DNA from 2 places in the Paenibacillus provencensis genome. Region 2 is predicted to be linked to the other one. Evidence: riboswitches for the same ligand, from Rfam matches in the RefSeq annotation. Region 2 holds a riboswitch; the other holds the start of a gene.

Region 1 (11,405 bases), on a different contig from region 2:
ACACTATTAATAATAATCAGGCAGGTATCAAAATGAGCATATACAAGGTTAAGTTACAGCCATCTGAACGATTAGATGATCTGTTAACTCATGATTTGCGTATTATTCAAAGTGATGAGGTGTTCAGCTTCTCTATGGACGCTGTATTGCTGGCCAGATTCGCAGTCCTTCCTAGACGGGGAAAGGTCCTAGATCTCTGTACAGGGAATGGAGTCATTCCTCTCCTAATGTCCACAAGAACAGAGGCAACCATCGAAGGGATTGAGATTCAGCCTAGAATTGCTGACATGGCTAGACGAAGTGTGATGCTAAATGGACTAGGGGATCAGATTATGATTCGGGAAGGAGATTTGAGAGAACTGACTAGCATTACAGGTTATGGCGGTTATGATGCCATTACCGTGAATCCGCCCTATATGCCGTTAAACGGCAGTGATATTACACTGAATGAGCATCAGGCAATTGCTAGGCATGAGATCCACTGTACTTTGGAGGAAGTACTAACAGCTTGTATGCATTTGGTGCGTACAGGCGGAAAAGTATCTATGGTACATAAACCCCAGAGAATCGGTGAAATCATCACCCTAATGCGTAAATACCGATTGGAGCCAAAACGAATTCGCATGGTCCATCCACGAATCGACAAAGAGGCGAATATGGTGCTCATTGAGGCATTACGAGATGGCAAACCGGATGTCAGAATGCTGCCTCCGCTAATCGTGTATAACGAAAATGGGGAATACTGCAAAGAAATTATGGATATTTACTATCCGAGTCCATGATAGCTGCTGGACATATGTTGAAGCAGTATCAGTGAAACGTGGAACTGGAGAGGAGTTAGCTATGAATATGCAAGTACAGAAGAGCTTTGATCAGAAGGAAGGGACGGGTACACTGTATCTTGTAGGTACACCGATCGGCAATCTAGAAGATATCACCTATCGAGCTGTAAATACCTTGAAGACTTGTAACATCATTGCTGCAGAAGATACGAGACAGACCCGAAAGCTATTAACTCATTTTGAGATCAGCCCGGAGCTGTTGTTTAGTTATCATGAGCACAACAAGGATGCCAGTGGACCTGAATTAATCCGATATATAATAGAAGGAAAAAATTTAGCTCTCGTCAGCGATGCGGGTATGCCGGCCATTTCAGACCCTGGTTCAGACCTGGTCAGTCTCGCAATTAAGGCGAATATTCCTGTGGTGACAGTGCCAGGAGCGAACGCTGCTCTATCCGCACTAATTGCATCCGGTCTTGGAACCGAGAGATTTACCTTTGTCGGATTTCTCCCTCGTGAGAAAAAGGACATTACTGCCATCCTGAAGAGTTTTGGAGCATCGCAGGGGACCCTTTTGTTTTATGAGTCGCCACACCGGGTACAAAAAACTTTAGCCGTTATGCTGGAGATATGGGGAAACCGAAGAGCTGTGCTCGCAAGAGAGCTGACCAAGCGTCACGAAGAGTATGTGCGAGGGAATCTAGAGGAATGTATTGAATGGCTTGAGGAACATCCTCCTCTAGGTGAATATTGTTTGATTATAGAGGGAAGAAGTCAGGATGAAGAGAAAGAGCTGCAGAATGAGTGGTGGCAGCAGTTAAGTCTTACAGAGCATGTGGAGCGCTATGAGAAGGAAGGCAATACTCGCAAGGACGCAATGAAGAGAACAGCTGCAGATCGGGAGCTTTCCAAAAGAGATGTATATAATGCTTTATTAAAAGAGGAAGAATAGCCCTCATATTGAATGAAAGAAAAAAACACCTTCTTCGGCAGAATGTATCTGACGAGGAAGGTGCCTAAGGAGATATGAAAAAGGTTAGAAATAACAATTATATATTCTTAAGAAAAGCGAGCATCTATATTAAAGGAATCGTTAATGATTACTGATTGAAGGTATGCTTTTCTCTACCAAATTGATTATAACCTATTCTACTTAATTTGTCACCGGTGCTGGAATTTCAGAAATACATTCGTGACAAACAATTTTACCTTTGAAGTACGTTACGTTTTCAGCGTTGCCGCAGAAAATACAAGCAGGCTCATATTTCTTAAGCATGATGCGCTCACCGTCTACGTAAATTTCAAGTGCATCTTTTTCACCAATACCGAGTGTACGGCGCAATTCGATAGGTATAACAACCCGGCCCAGTTCATCAACTTTTCTTACAATACCTGTAGATTTCATCATTTTATACTAACTCCTCTCGCCATCGCTTATTACTGTCATGATTCGACATTATTTTATGTTTTATGCTAATCATCATACCAACCATTCCCAAATCAGTCAACATTAAAAATAAAGAATTGCATTAACATTGTATGAAGAAATAGAATGAGTACTGGTATTAACGATGATTTTCTAGTACCTATCTATTATTATAACGCGTGTCGATTTGGAAATCAAAACCGCAGCACTATTCGACAAATTATGTCGTATAATGTCGAAATAATCAAGTAAGATGCAAGGATAAAGTCGAATTCCTACTTTAGTTGCACACAATTGAATTTTGTTATAAGAATTTAGTTGAAAAAGGAGCTGATAATCGATGGAGCAAAAGCTTAACGAAGAGAAAGTATTTAAAGACCCCGTTCATAACTATGTGCATGTTCAGGATCCGATTATATGGCAGCTTATTAATACCCCGGAATTTCAGCGTCTTCGCCGAATTAGACAACTGGGCACTACATATTTGACTTTTCACGGAGCAGAACACAGCCGCTTTTCTCATTCTTTAGGTGTGTATGAAATTACAAGGAAGATCATATCTCAGTTTGAACGGAATGAATATCCCGATTGGCCGAAGGAAGAGAAATTGGTCGCTCTATGCGCAGCTTTATTGCATGACGTTGGACACGGTCCTTTTTCTCATTCGATTGAAGAGGCTTTTGATATGGATCATGAAGAGTGGACCTGTAAAATCATACTGGGAGATACCGAAGTGGGCCGGATACTAAATACAGTAGGTCCTGATTTCGCCCAAAAGGTCGCTTCTGTCATTGCCAAGACGTATGATAAGCCTATCGTTGTCAACCTGGTTTCAAGTCCGCTCGATGCAGATCGAATGGATTACTTGCTGCGAGATGCCTATTATACTGGAGTGAATTATGGAACAATTGACCTTGATCGGATACTCCGTATGCTGCGCCCTTACCAGGGGAGAGTTGTCGTTAAAGATTCAGGAATGCATGCAGTTGAGGATTATCTAATGTCGAGATATCAGATGTATTGGCAGGTATATTTCCACCCGGTAACTCGAAGTTCTGAAATTGTTCTGCGTCAAATCTTTAGAAGAGCTAAGGAGCTGGTAACAGAAGGCTACACATTCGGCTTCATGCTTAGACCGCTCCTTCATTTGATTAAGGGGGATATATCGGTCAAAGATTATCTTCGTATTGATGAATCCACGATTCAAGCTGCTTTTAATGAATGGACTGATGAGAAGGACCCGATTCTAAGTGAACTTTGTACCCGGTTCTTGGACCGTAAGCTCTATAAATATGTTGAAGTGGATTATATCGAGCAGAAGGATATCAAGCAGATTGAAGATGCATTTCTCAAGGCAGGCTTGAATCCAACCTATGATCTTGAAATTGATTTTCCTACGGATCTGCCGTATGATGTGTTCCGACCTGATATTGCGGGGAGCAAGAGACAGATCATTATTCTAGACAAGCAGGAAAGACAAAGAGATATATCCGAGGTTTCAGAAATTGTACGCTCCATAAGCGGCATGCAAAAAGGAAATTATCATCTCTACTTCCCTCATGAGAAGCTGATGAATGCATTGCCCAAGCTCCCTCCGGAAATTGCAGGAATGTTTAAATAATGTGAGACAAGATACAGCCCTTGAAAGGAGTAAGATTATATGATGTTATTCGACACACATACACATTTGGATGCCCCTGAGTTCGACGCTGACCGCGAGGAAGTGATTCAGCGCGCTGTCGAAAAGGGGGTTACCCGCATGATTAATATAGGATTTAACCGGGAAACGATACCTTCTACGATGAAACTTGCCGAAACCTATGATTTTATCTATGCGGCAGTAGGCTGGCATCCTGTCGATGCCATCACGATGAAGGATGGAGATCTGGAATGGATTGCATCATTATGTAAACACGAGAAGGTCGTTGCGATCGGTGAAATCGGTCTGGATTATCATTGGGATACTTCTCCCAAGGAAGTTCAGCATGAGGTGTTGCGCCAACAAATTGGACTGGCTAGAGAGATCGCCATGCCGATTGTCATTCATAACCGAGATGCGCATGAAGATATTATTCGAATCCTACGTGAAGAGAAAGCACATGAAGTGGGCGGAGTGATGCATTCCTTCTCAGGAAGCTGGGAAACAGCAAAAATGGCGCTGGATATGGGTTTTCATATCTCCTTCGGAGGGCCGATTACGTTCAAGAATGCAAAGCAGCCCAAGGAAGTGCTAGCAAAAGTACCCCTTGACCGGCTCTTGATCGAAACGGATTCGCCATACCTGACACCACATCCATTCCGCGGCAAGAGAAATGAGTCTGCTCATGTGGCCCTGGTGGCAGAAATGGCAGCAGAGCTGAAGGGCATTTCTGTGGAGGAATTAGCAGAGATTACGACCGCAAATGCACTGGAACGATTTGGTATTTGATAAAATAGAGAGAAAAACAGGTGAAAAAGTGAGTAAAACGGAGCGATTAAACTTTTTGTAAGAGTTTTCCGCTGATTATTACAAATTTTTAACCAATTATTTAGAAAAACATAGTTGAATACTGCTTTACAACATGCATCGAAACAGGATATCATCGTTTCAGTGAATTGTTGATTGTTGGTAAAGTCCATTTTACATTCATTTGATTTACCACTTTGAATTCACTTCATGAGTCATTCTCGCTGAATCTTTTGTATTAAACAAAGAACGGGGGAACCGATATAGTGGTCTGCTGCTAGGCAGAAGATTTAAAATTAAGAGAGTTGTCTCTCTTCATGGACCACTGTATTTGATTTCAACATTTGAGTCTTGGGGTGAACGTAAAGGACAGCTGCCATGAGCAGCCTGGATCTGACGCGAGGGCGACTCTTACGCCCGAACCCGACAGCTAACCCCGTAAGCGTATTGAAGAGGCAAAACTCGTGCATGATGTTTCCGATATTCTCATTTGGACTTATCGGAGCCACGAAAGAGTTCCTCTTAAACTCTTTTTTGGCTTCTTTGCTTTAGGAGAATAAAAGTTACATTGTCGTCATACTGTTGGTTAACAGGAGGTGACATCATGCTGCGAAGAGTGGCACATGATGCAGAATCGGACGGGAGTTTCTCCGGTTTTGTAGACAAATCGGTATAGTCGCGTCAAATACAATCATGCAATACTCTTGACGGCGGGACTATGAAGGAGGACGGAGGAAGTGGGAAATTTCCAACTAGAGGAGACCCATGAGTCACCATCATCCAGCAAGTCTTTCGCGTTGCGATGGAAGCATGAGAATCTGCGTCAGATCACACTAGTCGCAATCTTCTCAATCGCACTGTTAGTCATGATCTCACTCATTGTGTATGGTCAGGGAGGCAAGGAAATTTCAATCGTCGTGGACGGCAAGGCTCAAACCTTGGAAACGCGTGAAGGAATGCTTAGTGAAGTGCTGGATGAGCATTCAATCGCAGTCAGTCCGCATGACGAAGTCTCGATGTCTTTGAGTGATGAGATTGAAGATGGGGATCGAGTAACTATTAACCGGGCTGTAGCGATTAACGTAACGGCAGACGGTGAGACAGAGCAAATTTATACGACACAAGATACAGTTAAGGAAGCACTTGCTGCACATAGCATCGAAGTATCAGAAGATGATAAAGTATATCCCGCTGCTGACACTGCGGTGAAGGCGGATCTTAATATTCGAGTAGTCCGGGTGACCAAGCAAACAGCAACACAGGAAGCTTCCATTCCGTTCAAGGTGATCAAAACGGCTGACCCAAGCTTGTACAAGGGCGATAACCGGGTCATTCAGAGCGGCAAGGAAGGTGTAATCGTTCAGACGATCGAGAAGACCTTCCAGGATGGCGAATTGGTGTCCAAGAAAATGACGGGCAAGAAGGTTGAATCCAACCGTGTTGACAAAGTCATTGCCGTAGGAACGAAGAAGAAGCCTGAACCTGTTCAGGAGACCGTAGTTGCCGCTGCAAGCACGACTGAATCCACAGCTGCAGCTAAATCTTCTAATGCTTCCTCTTCGAAATCATCAGCAAGCCTTGCTGATAAAGTGAAGAAGGTATCTGCTTCCAGTGACAGCGAATCCGTCACGAAGGACGGAGTTACGTTTAAGGCCAAAAAAGTACTAAGCAATGTATCTATGACGGCTTATTCCTCTGAACAAGAGGGTATTGGTACGAAGACGGCTTCCGGCACGCGTGTACAGGAAGGACGTACTATCGCAGTTGACCCTGATGTGATCCCTCTTGGATGGTGGGTATACATTGAAGGCGTAGGATTCCGTCGTGCTGAAGATACAGGCGGCGCAATTAAGGGCAACAAAATTGATGTGTATTATGACAGCTTAGAGCAGGCTATCCATTTTGGCCGTAAAAAAGGTAAAACAGTATACGTTATCGGTCCGGTGAAGCCGGAACTGAATTAAAATATATTTTACAATCACGTCCCTGATGTTATAGTATTAACAACAAGATTAGGTGATGCTATATAAGGTGAACGAAAGTTTAGACAGCAAGTCTATCGTTTGCCCCTTAACATGCAGAAGAGGAGCTTTTCCTCTTCTCTTTTTGTTTAGAAAGGAAGTCATGTGGTCATGATTAAAGAAATCATTGTCGTTGAAGGCAGAGATGATACCGTAGCCATCAAGCGTGCAGTGGATGCAGATACGATTGAAACCGGCGGTTCCGCTATAAACAGCCGAATACTTAAAAAAATCGAGCTTGCCCAGCAAAGAAGGGGTGTTATCGTCTTTACGGACCCCGATCATGCAGGCGAGCGAATTCGCAAGATTATATCAAACAAGATTCCTGGCGTGAAGCATGCGTTCATTAAGGAGCAGGATGCGACCCGCAAAGGCGATATTGGTGTAGAGAATGCATCTCCCGACTCAATACGGGCAGCACTGTCCAAGGTGCATACAACCTATGATGGTGCAGAGCCGCTTATAGACTGGCAAGATCTGATCGAAGCTGGACTTATCGTCCATAAGGACGCTGCGAATCGGCGTATGATGCTGGGCAACATTCTGGGTATAGGATATTGTAATGGCAAGCAGCTGCATAAGCGGCTGACGATGTTCCAGATTAGCCGTGAGGAATTTGTACGAGCACTAGAGCAAATAGAACGTGAGGGATCGTGAGAACGTGAAAAATATAGATGAGATTGCAACGCCAAGACGAACGAAAGAGATCATTGCAAGACACGGGTTTTCTTTCAAAAAAAGCCTGGGACAAAATTTTCTGATCGACCAAAATATTCTTCATAAAATTGTGGATGCAGCTGATCTCAATGAACATAAGGGGGCACTTGAGATTGGACCGGGAATCGGTGCACTGACAGAGAAGCTTGCACAGCGTGCAGGGAAGGTGACGGCGGTTGAGATTGACCAACGCTTGATTCCGATCCTTACAGAAGTGCTGGAACCTTACTCTAATATATATGTACATCATGGAGATGTTCTTAAAACAGATCTTCCTGAATTGTTTGCTGAAAATTTCGCGGGTATGGATAAGGTCAGCGTTGTTGCTAATTTGCCTTACTATGTAACGACACCTATATTGATGAGGCTTCTCGAGGAGAAGCTGCCGCTCGACAGCATTGTTGTCATGATTCAGAAGGAAGTTGCAGAACGAATGGCTGCTTCCCCGGGAACGAAGGATTATGGGACGCTCAGCATCGCGGTTCAATATTACAGTGAGCCTGAACTGGTATGCATCGTACCCCACACGGTATTTATTCCGCAGCCTAATGTTGAATCCGCAGTCATCAAGTTAAAGGTAAGAGAGAAGCCTCCCGTTGAAGTGAAGGATGAGAAGTTTTTCTTTGAAGTTATCCATGCTTCATTTGCACAGAGACGGAAGACAATTGCTAATAATCTAAAGAGTCGTTTCTTTACAAAAGAAAACAGAGACCAGCTGGAGCCCATGCTGGAGGCGGCTGGGATTGAACCTACGAGACGAGGGGAGACACTCAGTATTGAGGAGTATGCTCGTTTAAGCGATGTCTTGCTGGAAGCCGGAATAAGGCTCTAACAAGCTTATCACTCGTGTTTCCGGAAATTAAGAAAAAGAGATGAACCAAAGCCCTGCCTCGCCCATAACATAGGGTTAGAGGTGATAACGTTGATGAATATAGGAGACTTGGTCGTTCGGAAATCGTATGGGGGAGATATCACGTTCCGAGTGGAGGGCCTCAAGGAGAATAAAGCATACATTAAAGGGACCGAATTCAGGCTCTTTGCGGATTCTCCTCTGAATGATCTGATCAGAGTGCCATATGAGCCAGAGACGAACAAAACCAGGCTGGCACATATTAAAGCAAATGAATCTTACTCGCTATTGCAGAAGCATCGTCTGGAGCAAGCACAGCGTAACCAGGCGGGGTTGGTTGATGAGTGGAACAAGAACACACAGACAGAGTCTCCTTCTTTTTTTGAAATGCCTGGCAAGGTGCTCCATTTGGATGGAGACCCCAATTATCTTAAGAAAAGTATGGCATTGTATGACAGACTACGTGTACCTGCCGAAGGACATTATGTACATGAAGCTTCAATGGCGGATACGTTATATCGGCTCTTGCCACGCTCACGCCCTGATATTGTTGTCATTACAGGCCATGATGGGGTATTAAAGGGCAGACAGCCCTATGATCTGTATAACATCAATCATTATAAGAACTCATCCAACTTCATTGCAGCCGTCCAGGTAGCCAGACAATATGAGTGGCATTTGGATGCGCTGACGATCGTTGCAGGTGCATGTCAGTCTCATTTCGAAGCACTGATTCGTGCAGGAGCAAATTTCGCCAGCAGCCCTAGCAGGGTATTAATACATGCGCTTGATCCCGTGTATGTGGCAGCGAAGGCGGCGTTTACCTCGGTGAAGGATACCATTAACATAAATGATATCATCCATCACACCATTAGCGGCAGTGAAGGTGTCGGTGGACTTGAGTCCAGAGGGAGCTATCGGATTGGATTACCGCCCCTTCAGGATCTGTCCACCCTTAAGGTCTCGCCAGCGGCTATCTAAAGCTTACTGAAGAAGTATATATAGCATATAGACTCCTTAATTTGAAGGGGTCTTTTTTTGCTTCGTTTAACAAGGGTTAATCGTGTTAAAAATCAGTGAGCTAGAAGCAAATGGGATTGGAAAAGCGTTGTGCTATGTTAAAGCGATAATTTTGCTAAAATATTCGTTGACAACTCAATTTTGATGCTGATATAATTGATCATTTGACAAACTCTGAAAGTCCTTGTATAATGGACAAGGAAAGAGGTGGTCGTTAGCCATGGCTAAAAATTCGCTATTGGATATCAAACGCAGTCTCGACGCTCATGTTGGCCAGAAGATTCTACTTCGTGCAAACGGTGGACGCCGCAAGACAATTGAGCGTACTGGTGTATTGGAAGAAACGTACCCTTCTGTTTTTATTGTGAAGCTAGATCAAGAACAGCAAACGTTTAAACGGGTGTCTTACAGTTACGCCGATATATTGACTGAAACAGTACAGGTTTCAGTATATGATCCTGAGCAAGTGATCAGCGAAATATCGTACAACGAAGTGTAAGCTTGATTTCAAGGCGGCTCTCGTCCATTTATGGACGGGGCCGTTTTTTTTTATTGCGCAAGTGAGAGGATTAGCTTCCAGCTCCGTCTTATTAAGTGTGAGAGAGCTGGTGCGTGCTTAAGGAGGGCGTATAAGCATAGGCTTAACAAACGTTTATCCACTGCGAATATTGTTAACCCGCATGAGGCATAATAACGATCGAAACATGAAATTATGAGTCCCCTAATAAGGAGGAAGCCTTATGAGCCGCAGAAGACGCAGTGTAATGTCAGAAGAGCTCAAGTATGAGCTGGCCAAGGACCTGGGCTTTTATGATACCGTTCAACAAGAAGGATGGGGCGGGATAAAAGCCAAGGATGCAGGCAATATGGTGAAGAGGGCTATACAGCTTGCAGAGCAGGCAGCACGCAAAGGTCAAGAATAACGAAGAAGGGCCCCCTGAATACAACAGGGGGCTTTTATATATTTTAAAAGAATGAAGCAATTGTGCAGGTAAAAATATGACTTGACAGCCCGCTTTTGATATAATATGTTAAGTTGTCTTGAGGGAATAGCTGAGGGTGGGTGAGTCGCCTTGAAAATTTATGAAAAAGCTCCTGCGAAAATTAATTTGATGTTGGATGTATTACATAAAAGAAGCGATGGTTATCATGAAGTAGAAATGATTATGACCATGGTTGATCTTGCTGATCGGATTGAAATGTCAGAAATCAAGCGGGATACAATCATGATATCAAGTCAGGCGGGATATATCCCCCTGGATGAGAAGAACTTGGCCTTCCAGGCTGCCAAGCTGGTGAAGGATAGATACGATGTCAAGAAAGGTGTATACATTCACCTGGATAAGAAGATTCCCGTCGCAGCCGGTCTTGCAGGCGGCAGCAGTGACGCTGCGGCAACCCTGAGAGGTTTAAACAAGCTGTGGGGTCTTGGTATATCTGATGAAGAGCTGAGGCTCCTGGGTGCGGAGCTCGGCTCGGATGTACCTTTTTGTATAACAGGAGGAACAGCACTAGCTACAGGAAGAGGAGAGAAGCTTCATCAGCTTCCGAATCCACCGCAATGCTGGGTAGTGCTGGCGAAGCCGCCGATTAACGTATCTACAGCAGAGGTATATGGTCGTGTACGCAGCGATCAGATTGAGAGACATCCATCCGCCAAAAGAATGGAAGATGCGATTCGCAATCAGTCTTTTGCAGGGGTTTGTAAGGAACTGGGTAATGTATTAGAGGATGTGACCTTGCAGCTGCATCCAGAAGTAGGCCAATTGAAGGAAGCCATGATTAAGCTCGGAGCTGACGGAGTTCTCATGTCTGGAAGTGGACCTACCGTCTTCGGTCTTGTATCGAAAGAATCGAAGGTGCCGAGGATTTATAATGGCCTGCGAGGATTTTGCAAAGAAGTGTATGCAGTAAGATTACTGACATAAACTTTGTTTTTTCCATTTATAGTATAAAAACAAATTGATTGTTGTACAAATACGTACAAAAATGATATATTGAATTATAAACATTCGGATTTGGAGATAGATCGTGAGGAATCGACGTGAAGAAATTAAAACGAAGCGCTCGTTTAGTAGAAATGACACAATATTTGCTTTCGAGACCACATACACTGATTCCCTTAACGACTTTTGCAGAGCGT
Region 2 (11,405 bases):
GTATCCTGGCCAGGTGGTGCAGAAGAGAGTCTTGATCTGACAACGATTACTCCATATACATGGAAGTCGTGGGAAGCTGTCCAGTACAGTGAGCGCCTCAAAGAGAGCTACTACTCGATGCAGAAGGCCTTCGTGGATATTTCGGAGCAGGAACGATAAAGGAGGACACATACTCATGTTTTCAAATATAGCCCTAGCGTACACGTTCTTGTACCTGTGCGCAGGACTGATCGTAGCAGGCATCATCATTTTGTTCGCGTTAAAAAATTCTCACAATTCAAAGCTTAGAAAAAAAGAATTGTACACAAAGAAGCACCAAGATTACTTCGTATATGTTCAAGCCAATCTGACAGGCAGTGAACCCATCAGGTTTCCGACGACCAAGCTTACCAAGCTTGAGAGGGAAGTCATTATGGACAAGTGTATTGCATGGATTGATCAGCTGAAGGGAGAGCATGCAGACAAGCTGCGTGATCTGACCCGGGAGGCGGGCTTCGTAGATGAGCAATTGAAGCTGCTGAACAGCTCTTGGACAGGCAAGGCTATACAGGCTGCTTACCGGCTGGGCGGCATGCGAAGCACCGAGGCGGCAGAGTCGATTCTAGAGTTATTAAAAGAAGAGAAGAAGGTGAACTACGCGATTATCTACGCCCGAGCGGCAGCAAGATGTGCGGAGCGTCCTGCGCAGTTGAAGGAATTGCTGGGCTCTCTGCTCGATAAAGGCAAGCCTGTACACCGCATAGCGGCAGATATTTTGATGGAAACAAGTCTTGAACCAAGCAAGCTGCTATATGAATTATTGGAATCTGAAGATCCGGATTTCATCAAAGTCGGCATTGTCGCAATGTATGGTCATGCGATTCCAGAAGTGATGCCGGCAGTAACACAGCTATTTGGCTCCAAGGATCAGCATATTCGTTCTGAAGCGGTCAAGCTGTATCTCGGTACGAATCCAGTGCTTAAGGAACGGACTATTGTAGAGTGGATGGGAGATCCTGTGGCAGAAGTCAGAGCCGAAATGGCGAAGACGTTAGGGGCAGGCCATCAGGCCGGCAGCATCCCTCTCCTGAGAAATGCACTTGGAGATGAGGACTGGCTCGTGAGACACAACAGTGCGAACAGCCTTATGCAGCTTGGTGAGGAAGGCTATGAGGCTCTATGCGAGACCGCCTTGAAGGGAACCGGAGCCGCCAAGGAGACTGCACTTGAATATGCGGAACGTGCAATAGAAGAGACGAACGAGCATGAGGAGATCGAGAAGATGATGACCTTCAACAAGAAAAGGCTGATCTACAATCGTTACTTCGGCACGGCGCCGCAAGCAAATGCAAACCGGATGTCCGGCGTGATTGGAGGAGATTTCACTGCTTAGAGATATTTTGCTGGGTTACGGCACAATCATTATATACTACGTCGTATTCGTTACTGTCCTGTATTTTGGTATTCTCTGCTTCTCATACAAGGATATATGGTCCATCCGGCGCAGGTCTGAATTTTCAAGCTATAAGAGCCTTGCAGGATCAGACGTGGTGCCTCCGGTATCGCTGCTGGTGCCGGCTTACAATGAAGAGCTGACCATTATCGAAAATGTAAAATGTCTGATGACCTTAAATTATCCTACTTATGAAGTTATCGTCATCAACGATGGATCAAGCGACAGAACCGTTCAGGTGCTTGTCAAAGAATTTGGCCTTAAGGAAATTAAAAATCCAAGCTTCCGCGGCACCATTAATGTCGAGCCTGTCCGCGGGGTATATCACAATCCGGAATATCCATTCCTGTATCTGATTGATAAAGAAAACGGAGGAAAAGCGGATTCGCTTAATGCAGGGATTAACTTCTCACATTATCCGCTGATCTCTTCCATTGATGCAGATTCCCTGCTGGAGAAGGACGCACTGATTCGCATGGCCCGCATGTATTTGGAGAATCCGGAAGAAACGGTAGCCATCGGCGGCGATGTACGAATCGCAAACGGCTGCAAGATTGAGAACGGTGCAGTCAAGGAAGTGTCACTGCCTAGGAAGATGTGGCCGATGTTTCAATCGATTGAGTATTTGAAAGCTTTTCTGGGGGGCCGGATTGGCTGGAGCCAGTTAAATGGACTCATCATCGTATCAGGAGCCTTCGGTTTATTCAGTAAAGAGGCGGTTATCGCTGTCGGCGGGTACCGCGGGGGATATCCTGGGGAAGACATGAACATTATTATCAAGCTTCATCGTTACATGCTGGAGAACAAGATCAAATACCGGGTTGCTTTTTGCCCAGAAGCGGTATGCTGGACTCAAGCGCCTGACACGTACAAGATCATCTCCAACCAGCGCAAGCGCTGGGGCCGCGGTAACTTAAAAAATATGATTGAGAACAGCAATATGATGTTTAGACCAAAATATAAAACCATGGGTCTGCTGACGATGCCTTACAACATCTTTTTTGAAGCGCTCAACCCTTATTTCCGGATTACAGGGCTGCTCGCTCTAGCCGGTTATGTAGCCTTGGATATGACGGCTTGGCCTGTACTTGTTATCTTCGGGCTGCTGAACTTCTTAAGCGGATATCTTCTCAGTGTAGCTGCGCTGATCCTTGAAGAGATTGCTTTCCGCCGTTATCCGAAGCCGGCTGATCTTGTAAAAATGTTAACCTTCTCCGCCTTGAAATTCGTAGGCTATCACCAGCTTGGCGTGCTGTGGAGGGTGCAGGGGCATATCCAATACATGCAGAACAACAACTCCTGGGGCGCGATGACAAGACAAAGCTGGGAAGAGCCGAAAGTGGAAGAGGCGGCTTGAATATCACAGTAATAACAGATGAAAGGATGGAATAACTTTGGCAAATACGGTCACGCTTGAGCGTCAAATGACGGTGAATGTGTACGACATTCTAGAGGAGCAGCTGAAAGGGATGGTGAGCAAGCCCAGCGGTGTCGTTTTTGTACATTGCAAGGAGATGGAGCAGCAGCCGGAGGCTGAAGTGAATGAAGCTCTCGAACGTACATGCGAGACAGAATTTCAGCTATGGAAGGACAGCAAGACGAGCACCATCGCCGTGTTTCTTCCCGGGTTGACGCTGAACGCTACACATTATCAGGCACTGCTCATCAAGCAGGAGCTCCTGGGACGTCTCGGCGAGGCGGATCCGCGGCTGACGATTGCCAGCTTCCCGGAGATGGGCAGCCCAAGCAAGCACATGCTCAAAAATATGGCAGAGTCAGCGAAGCTTAGTCAAAGCACTGACATTCAGCTATATACCAAGAACGAAACTATGACAGCACCGGGCAAGATTCTGATCGCTGATTATGACGAGACGACACGCGAGTTTTTGAGAATACGTCTATCCTTGCAGGGCTATGAAACCTTTGAAGCGATTGACGGTCTCTCCGCTATAGAACTTGCAAAACAGATTAACCCGGATTTGATCTTGACGGAGCTTAATCTGTATGGGGTAAGCGGACTGTCGTTTATCCATCAGATTCAGAGCCTTGAGCTGAAGACACAGCCTAAGGTCATCGTGCTGACAGACCAGCGGGTTGAAGACACGATCAGCAAGTGCTTCGAAAAAGGAGTAGACGACTATGTTACCAAACCGTACTCTCCGGTTGAGCTGGATGCGCGCATTCGCCGCTGTTTCCAATAATGCAGTTTCTTAATTAGGCAACACGGATTCAAACATATATATCATAAATTTCCATCTGGAGGGTGAAGTACTGTGACAGAGCAATTCCATACTTTAATGAATGCGATTGAGAACAAGAAAGCGGTGCTTGGAGTAGTAGGATTAGGTTATGTTGGGCTGCCGCTGGCCGTAGAAATGGTAAAACAAGGTTTTACCGTCATCGGTATTGATTTGGACCCATCCAAAGTGGAACGAATTTATCAAGGAGATTCCTACATCCATGATATTACTTCCGAAGATCTGAAGACCGTGATGCAAAGCGGACGTTTTCAACCAACAACGGACTACAGCATGCTTCGTGTCATTGATGCACTGAGCATTTGTGTTCCGACTCCGCTTAGCGAGAATCAGGATCCGGATACATCTTATATCGAGACTGTTGTAGATAATATCAAGCAGCATATGAAGAAGGGCATGCTGATTACACTAGAGAGTACAACTTATCCAGGTACAACCGAGGAACTGATCGAGCAGGAGCTTGAGGCGATCGGTCATACAGTAGGTGAGGATTACTTCCTGTGCTTCTCGCCGGAGCGCGTTGACCCTTCCAATGGAAGGTTTACGACATTCAATACACCTAAGGTTATCGGCGGCACGACGGAGGAATGTCTGAAGCTGGGTGTTGCCCTGTACAGCAAATATGTACAGACAGTCGTTCCTGTGTCCAATCCGAAGGTGGCTGAAATGTCCAAGCTGCTGGAAAATACGTTCCGCAGTGTAAACATTGCCTTTGTAAACGAGATGGCTATGATGTGTGACCGTATGGGCATCGATATTTGGGAAGTCATTGATGCGGCTGCAACGAAGCCATTCGGATTTATGCCATTCTATCCGGGTCCTGGAATCGGTGGGCACTGCATCCCGCTTGATCCGATGTACCTGTCCTGGAAAGCGAAGGGCTTCCGATTCTATAGTCAATTCATTGAGCTTGCACAAAACACAAATGATAATATGCCTTACTATGTAACGAACAAGACAGCGACGATCTTGAACGAGTATGCCAAATCGGTTCGCAAATCAAACATCTTGCTGCTCGGTATGGCCTATAAGCCGAATATTGCCGATCTGCGTGAGTCCCCTGGACTTGAAGTGTACGAGCTGTTCAAGGAAGCAGGAGCAAATGTCGAGTACTATGATCCGTTTGCAGACACATTCCTTGACAAACATGGTTCCACCGTACACAGTGTGAAATATGATCCAGAGAAGTTCAAGTCATACGACTGCATCGTGCTGATTACGAACCACAAGGATCTGGAATACGACGTTATTGCATCCCTTGGTGTGCCAGTGCTGGATACTCGGAATGCGTTCAAGGATTATCCGCTGCCTCACATTTATAAAATTGGCCATTCCGTACAACATCCGGTGACACAGCAGGAAGAAGCGGTACTCGCATAAAACCTGCCGTGATTAGAGGAGGAAAAGCATGGAATGCATATCCTGCATGGGTAAAATGGAGCTTCATGATGGTCATCGTTGTATTTTTACTCATTCTGTATTTTATGCTGAAGTCACCGGTCATGAATGAGAAAAAAGCAACCTGGCTTTGGGATGCCTCACTTATTGAGCAGCATACGGAGGAGATCGTGCAATTCCTGGATGAACAAGAGGTGGACACGGTCTTTCTCCAGACTCAAAAAGAAGTAAGTGATGAGGCTTATCGGTCATTCAACCGTTCAGCGCATGCTGCAGGAATTACGATTCATGCGCTGAACGGCCATGCAGATTGGGCTTATACGGAAAAGCGTAGTGAAGGAACAGCATGGATTGAATGGGTGAAGTCCTACAATGGAGATGCAGCACCTGAAGAGAAGTTCGACGGCATTCAATTCGATGTGGAGCCCTACCAGCTAAGAAGATGGGGGCGGGAGGAAGCAGCCGTCATTGCCGAATGGAGCGAGAACATGGAGGAATGGAGCCAGGCAGGTACGGAAGCCGGGTTGTACATGAGTGCAGCTGTACCGTTCTGGCTTGACTCCAAGGAAGCTCCCGATGGCAGCGGAACGTTCAGCCGCTGGGTTATTGACCGGTTTGACGCCATCGCCATTATGTCTTATAGGGACAGCGGAGAGCAGATGTATGAGCTGTCCAAGGAGGAGCTTGCCGAGGCGGACGAGCTCGATAAGAAGGTGTGGATCGGTGCAGAGCTGGGCCATACCGACGAAGGCGAGCATTTAACCTTTTTCCGAAAGCCGGTAACGAACATGGAATCGGAGATTGAAATCGCAGGCAAGCTGGGCACGACCCACCGTTCCTTCGCAGGGCTGGCGATTCATCACTACGAGGCCTGGTACCGAAAGATAACAGGGGATTTAACCTTTGCGCAAAAAAAAGAGTAGCAGGCTTGCATGAGCAAGCACAGGAGAACAGTAGCTAAGAGGCTGACTGTTCTCCTTTTTATATTAAAAAAAGGTTGACAGTTTGGCAGAATCCATTATAAATAGTTTGATGGGTTAGGTAAGATACTAATCTCCAAATACATAAACAGGGAGCAGAACCTTATAATGAGTAATTTAGAAGTATTGCGAAATCCGAAGCAGCGCAAGCTGCTGTTCAGTGCAGGGCTCAGCTGGATGTTCGATGCGATGGAAGTCGGCATGATGTCCTTTATCGTTGCGGCTCTGGCGCAGGAGTGGCTGCTTACTCCTGGTGAAGTTGGACTCGTATCGAGCTCGACCTCCATCGGCATGGCTGTGGGTGCGTTGCTGGCAGGAACGATGGCGGATAAGTATGGACGCAAGGCAGTCCTCATGTGGACACTGCTTATTTTCTCTGTAGCAAGTGGAATCTCGGCACTGGCTACAGGTTACGTATTTCTGTGCATTATCCGGTTTATTGCCGGAGTCGGTCTTGGCGGAGAGCTTCCCGTAGCCTCTACGCTCGTATCGGAGTCTGTTCCGGCCAAAGAGCGGGGACGAGCGGTTGTGCTGCTGGAGAGCTTCTGGGCAGCGGGCTGGATTCTGTCTGCGCTGATCTCCTTTTTCGTTATTCCCGAATACGGGTGGCAAGTAGCCTTTCTGATTGGAGCGCTGCCTGCACTATATGCGCTCTACTTGCGAAGAGCCATCGAGGATTCGCCACGGCTTCAGAACAAGCAGGAGCTGCGCCAAGTTTCGTTTCGCGAAAAATTCACATCCGTGTGGTCCACTGAGCATCGCAAGACAACACTGATGCTGTGGATTCTATGGTTTACGGTTGTGTTTTCTTACTATGGCATGTTCCTGTGGCTGCCGAGCATTATGCAGATCAAGGGCTTTGAGCTGGTCAAGAGCTTTCAGTATGTGCTGATTATGACATTAGCCCAGCTACCGGGATATTTTACAGCGGCTTACTTCATCGAGAAGTTCGGGCGCAAATTTGTTCTCGTTGTATATTTGGTAATGACCGCAGTAAGTGCGCTGTGGTTCGGTAATGCGGAATCGGAATTCAGCCTGATTCTGGCAGGGATGTCATTATCGTTCTTTAACCTTGGAGCCTGGGGAGGAATGTACGCCTACACACCGGAGCTGTACCCGCTTAAGGCACGTTCAACAGGTGTCGGTCTTTCGGCCTCGATCGGCCGCGTCGGAGGAATCCTTGCACCGCTGCTCGTAGGACTATTGGTGCAAAACGGGGTTGCCGTGGAGTCCATCTTCGTATTGTTTTTTGTTACCGTGCTAATAGGTGCAGCGGCCGTTCTCTTCCTTGGAAGAGAGACAAAAGGGCTTGAGCTCGAAGATTAGGACCATTGTCAGATATGACAAATTTGTAACCTGTGATATAGTGTAATTCGTAGGTGAACGTTTTTGTTCCGCCTTTTCACGTAATGAAGTCAGTCGTCCTTGATGATACAGACTAACATGAATGAAACTGGAGGATATCTGATTTTAATGAAGAAGAAAATAACAACACTATTAATAACATGTGCCTGTGCGCTTTCCGTGCTGGGCTCAGCGACATCAGCGAACGCAGCAACACTTCGGCTTGGCAGTCAAAGCGCAGAGGTGGTTGAAGTACAAGAAAGACTGCATAGCAAAGGTTACTTTACGGCTGGAATCAGCGGTTACTATGGTAACCGTACGAAAGCTGCCGTCAAATCATTCCAGAGAGCTTACGGACTAAGTGCGGATGGTATTATTGGATCTAATACGAAGTCCAAGCTTGAAGCTGTTGCCCCAATTAACAACAAAGTGCTTCGGCATTTGGCAGGAATCATACAGGATGAGGCCGGAGGTGAATCCTTGACAGGTAAGATTGCGGTGGGTGCCGTTATTCTGAACCGGGTTCAAAGCAATGCTTTTCCGGACTCCATAACGAATGTCATATTCCAGAAGAATCAATTTACACCTGCAATGGACGGCAAGCTCAGCAGTCCGACGGCTGCATCCTATGAGGCTGCCCGCAGGGCGCTGACAGGTTACGACCCTTCCAAGGGTGCTCTATATTTCTATAATCCGACAACAGCATCCTCGTCGTGGATGAAATCCAGACCTGTGACGCAAAGACTTGGAAATCATGTGTTTACGAAATAGCGGATAGACACAATTCGCTTTCTCTATAATGTGAAACAGCTTACTGTAAAGATTGATATTGTACTGTAATGAAAAGGAATCATCCGCTGAAGGATATACGCATTCAGGTATCTTTCAGCGGATTGATGAAATATATCGGCAATAAATATAATGTGACATTATAATTATCATAGGTGATTTGCATCCAAATGAATCTATATATACATTAATCTATATTTACAGATATATTTGATTGAATGCATCATTATGACGGTGTTACATCGCTGACCATTCAATCACAACTGGAGGAATGACATCAATGAGAAAACTGACGAAAAGACTTATGATATGTGCCGCACTCTTGGGTGCTTATGGAACGGCGACTGCAGCACCTGCAGGTGCAAGTGCTGCAATCATGCAACAGGGGATTCAGAGCGCTGATGTGCTTAATTTGCAAGAAAGACTAAGCAGCATTGGTTTCATGAATACAGGAACAACCGGATATTATGGCCAGGCAACTGAGAAGGCTGTCCGCTCATTCCAGAAGCAATTTGGACTCAAGGTAGATGGGATTGCCGGTCCAGAGACTATCCGTGTGCTGGAGAAAAAAGCACCAATTAACCAAACCGCGTTAAATCAACTGGCAAAGGCTATCCATGGTGAGGCGCGGGGAGAATCTTTTGAAGGTCAAGTAGCCGTCGGAGCTGTGATCTTGAACCGAGTGCAATCGGATGAATTCCCGGACTCGATCACAGAGGTGATTCTGCAGCCAAGACAATTTACTGCAGTAGATGACGGTCAATACAATTTGGCTCCCGATGAGACCGCGCTAAAGGCGGCAAAGAGTGCTCTGAATGGCTGGGATCCGTCTGGAGGAGCTATGTACTATTATAATCCGGAGATTGCGACCTCCGAATGGAGCATGGAGCGACCTGCGATCAAGAAGATTGGTAATCATCTGTTTACGAACTAATTCAATCATATATGTAAAGAAAGAAGCTGCCACAAATATCTGTGGCAGCTTCTTTCTTTACATGGAGAGTAATCCTGAGTACACCCATCATAGATAAAACCCCTCTGCCGGCAAGCAGCAAAGGGGTTATTAGATATATGTTTATTTATAGAACTCTCTTCGCGCCGGCGTACTTAGGACCCCAATAGGTGTTGTCCAGGCTATCGATTTTTACGCCAGAGGAGCTGGTAGCTGAAATAAAATTATTGTTTCCTACATAGATGCCGACATGGGATATAGAGCTTCCTGTGGTCTTGAAAAAGACCAGATCGCCTTGCTGCAAGTTCCCTTTGGATACGGATGAGCCTTGGTTATATTGGGTAGCTGCGGTACGCGGCAGGGACACTCCGTATTTATCGAATACATATTTAACCAGACCAGAGCAGTCAAACCCGCTTGTTGTCGAACCGCCGTAAACATAAGGAACGCCGATATGCTTCATCGCTTCATTTACAATGCTTGTGCCTTTGACATGGTCGTTTGGAACAAGTGCGGGACTGTATGTTTTACCGGTTGTGCTAATCATGGCCAGCATAAGATCCTTTTTCCAAGTTACGTCATAGCCCATTGCTTCTGATACAAAACGAATGGGTACATATGTACGGTCATTTCGGATAAACACTTGTGTGCCGAGGCTTACTTTGCTGCTGTTGACGACCGCTGTCGTCTGATTGGTTTGAATGCGAATGGTTGTACCGCCCTTGGACAGCTTGACCACCGTTTCTTTACCGCTCTTAAATACTTTAATCGTATAGTTCATTTCGTCAGCAAGCATGCGGACTGGTACTTGAGTGCTGTAATTCTGATCTAAGAATGGCTCCGCATCTGGGAAATCGATCAGATTGCTATTCACTTGAATATTTACTGTATTTGTACTTGATGAGGAGGCATCTGCTTGTCCATTCCCCATAATTAACCCAGCTGCGAGCAGAGATGAGAACAACATATATTTACCAAACTTCTTCATTCTTAAAATTTCCTCCAATTGCCTCCGAGGTTAGCTGTCGGGTTCGAGTAGAAGGTACTCTAGCATCTTTCCATTGCTGCATTCACCCCAAATGTTGTAAATCGTCCCCCGTACTATTCTGATAGATTCGGCACACTTTTTTAATATGAATTAACTGTAATTAATATATATCAAAACAAGGTTAATAAGTATCAAAAATGTAATTATTGTTTTACTTTTTGTACACCAATTACTGGAATAAAACGTAGAAAAAACCGGATTTTTTTGCGAAATTTCCGCTAAGTCGGATAATAAATTGTCATTGGTTTGAAACAGGTGTGTATTAAAGTAACAATATTGTAACTAAATAAATCCTTATGAACACCGTATGTATATCCATATATTGTAAAAATATCAAAACAATAATATATTAATTAAGCGAACACTAAAAAACCCTTATTTTAAAATCACATAAGGGTTTGGTTTGATAAATGATCAAGGCTGCTTCAGTTGCGTCCATCCTATTAACTTGATTGGTTCCAAATGGGCAAAAGTCCAATGCTAATCTTTTTTTCTGCGCCCTGTTAGAAGCAGCAACAGGAACGAAATAAGTACGATCGCAATCGTCCAGGCCCAGGCCATGACCGTATTCCCACTGTCAACAGCAATGTATATGGCAGTAGGGACCGTTTGTGTTCTACCTGGAATATTGCCTGCAATCATCAGCGTTGCGCCGAACTCACCAAGTGCCCGTGCAAATCCGAGAATATACGCAGTAATAACAGAAGGCCAGATGAGCGGAAGGGTAATATACCGGAATACCTGCCATTCATTAGCACCGATCGAGCGTCCGGAAGCTTCGAGCTCGGAATCAATGGACGTAAAGCCGACCTTCATCGTCTGATAAACCAGTGGAAAGGAGACAACAACAGAGGCGATAACGCAGGCTGTCCACGAGAATACGACAGGTGCGGCAAAGATGGTCTCAATTAAAGCTCCAATCCAGCTGTTTCTCCCCAGCAGGACGAGCAGTAGAAAGCCTACAACCGTGGGCGGAAGGACCATCGGCAGCATAAATGCCGTTTCAAGCAGCAGCTTTCCTCTGAACCTGCTCTTGGACATCCATCTCGCAGTAAGCCCGCCAAGTACAATCGTGATTATACTGGACAAGAATGCAACCAGTAAGGATAAGCGGACAGGTGCCCAGAAGTTATGCCAGTCAAATGAAGCTGACATCATTCAGGCACCGAAAATCCGTAACTAGTAAACACGGCATGTGCTTCGG

The links. Region 2 has a riboswitch for cyclic di-AMP ahead of ACFQ3J_RS01835 (C40 family peptidase). Riboswitches for the same ligand answer to the same signal wherever they lie in the genome.
Region 1: another riboswitch for cyclic di-AMP. It lies ahead of ACFQ3J_RS25710 (ubiquitin-like domain-containing protein); the one in region 2 lies ahead of ACFQ3J_RS01835 (C40 family peptidase).

The regions. Positions count from the first base shown of each region.
Region 1 is NZ_JBHTKX010000011.1:8,611-20,015, forward strand. Features, by position in the region: gene ACFQ3J_RS25685 (tRNA1(Val) (adenine(37)-N6)-methyltransferase) at 33-782, shown strand; gene rsmI (16S rRNA (cytidine(1402)-2'-O)-methyltransferase) at 844-1,734, shown strand; gene ACFQ3J_RS25695 (AbrB/MazE/SpoVT family DNA-binding domain-containing protein) at 1,936-2,190, opposite strand; gene ACFQ3J_RS25700 (HD domain-containing protein) at 2,549-3,829, shown strand; gene ACFQ3J_RS25705 (TatD family hydrolase) at 3,869-4,636, shown strand; cyclic di-AMP (ydaO/yuaA leader) riboswitch at 4,867-5,114, shown strand; gene ACFQ3J_RS25710 (ubiquitin-like domain-containing protein) at 5,392-6,618, shown strand; gene rnmV (ribonuclease M5) at 6,787-7,332, shown strand; gene rsmA (16S rRNA (adenine(1518)-N(6)/adenine(1519)-N(6))-dimethyltransferase RsmA) at 7,337-8,224, shown strand; gene yabG (sporulation peptidase YabG) at 8,318-9,223, shown strand; gene veg (biofilm formation stimulator Veg) at 9,483-9,761, shown strand; gene ACFQ3J_RS25735 (small, acid-soluble spore protein, alpha/beta type) at 10,003-10,185, shown strand; gene ispE (4-(cytidine 5'-diphospho)-2-C-methyl-D-erythritol kinase) at 10,336-11,190, shown strand; gene purR (pur operon repressor) at 11,307-11,405, shown strand, end outside.
Region 2 is NZ_JBHTKX010000001.1:367,187-378,591, forward strand. Features, by position in the region: gene ACFQ3J_RS01790 (hypothetical protein) at 1-159, shown strand, start outside; gene ACFQ3J_RS01795 (HEAT repeat domain-containing protein) at 176-1,372, shown strand; gene ACFQ3J_RS01800 (glycosyltransferase family 2 protein) at 1,404-2,789, shown strand; gene ACFQ3J_RS01805 (response regulator) at 2,827-3,633, shown strand; gene ACFQ3J_RS01810 (nucleotide sugar dehydrogenase) at 3,706-5,070, shown strand; gene ACFQ3J_RS01815 (hypothetical protein) at 5,079-6,011, shown strand; gene ACFQ3J_RS01820 (MFS transporter) at 6,177-7,394, shown strand; gene ACFQ3J_RS01825 (cell wall hydrolase) at 7,542-8,183, shown strand; gene ACFQ3J_RS01830 (cell wall hydrolase) at 8,482-9,135, shown strand; gene ACFQ3J_RS01835 (C40 family peptidase) at 9,281-10,141, opposite strand; cyclic di-AMP (ydaO/yuaA leader) riboswitch at 10,146-10,284, opposite strand; gene modB (molybdate ABC transporter permease subunit) at 10,682-11,359, opposite strand; gene modA (molybdate ABC transporter substrate-binding protein) at 11,356-11,405, opposite strand, start outside.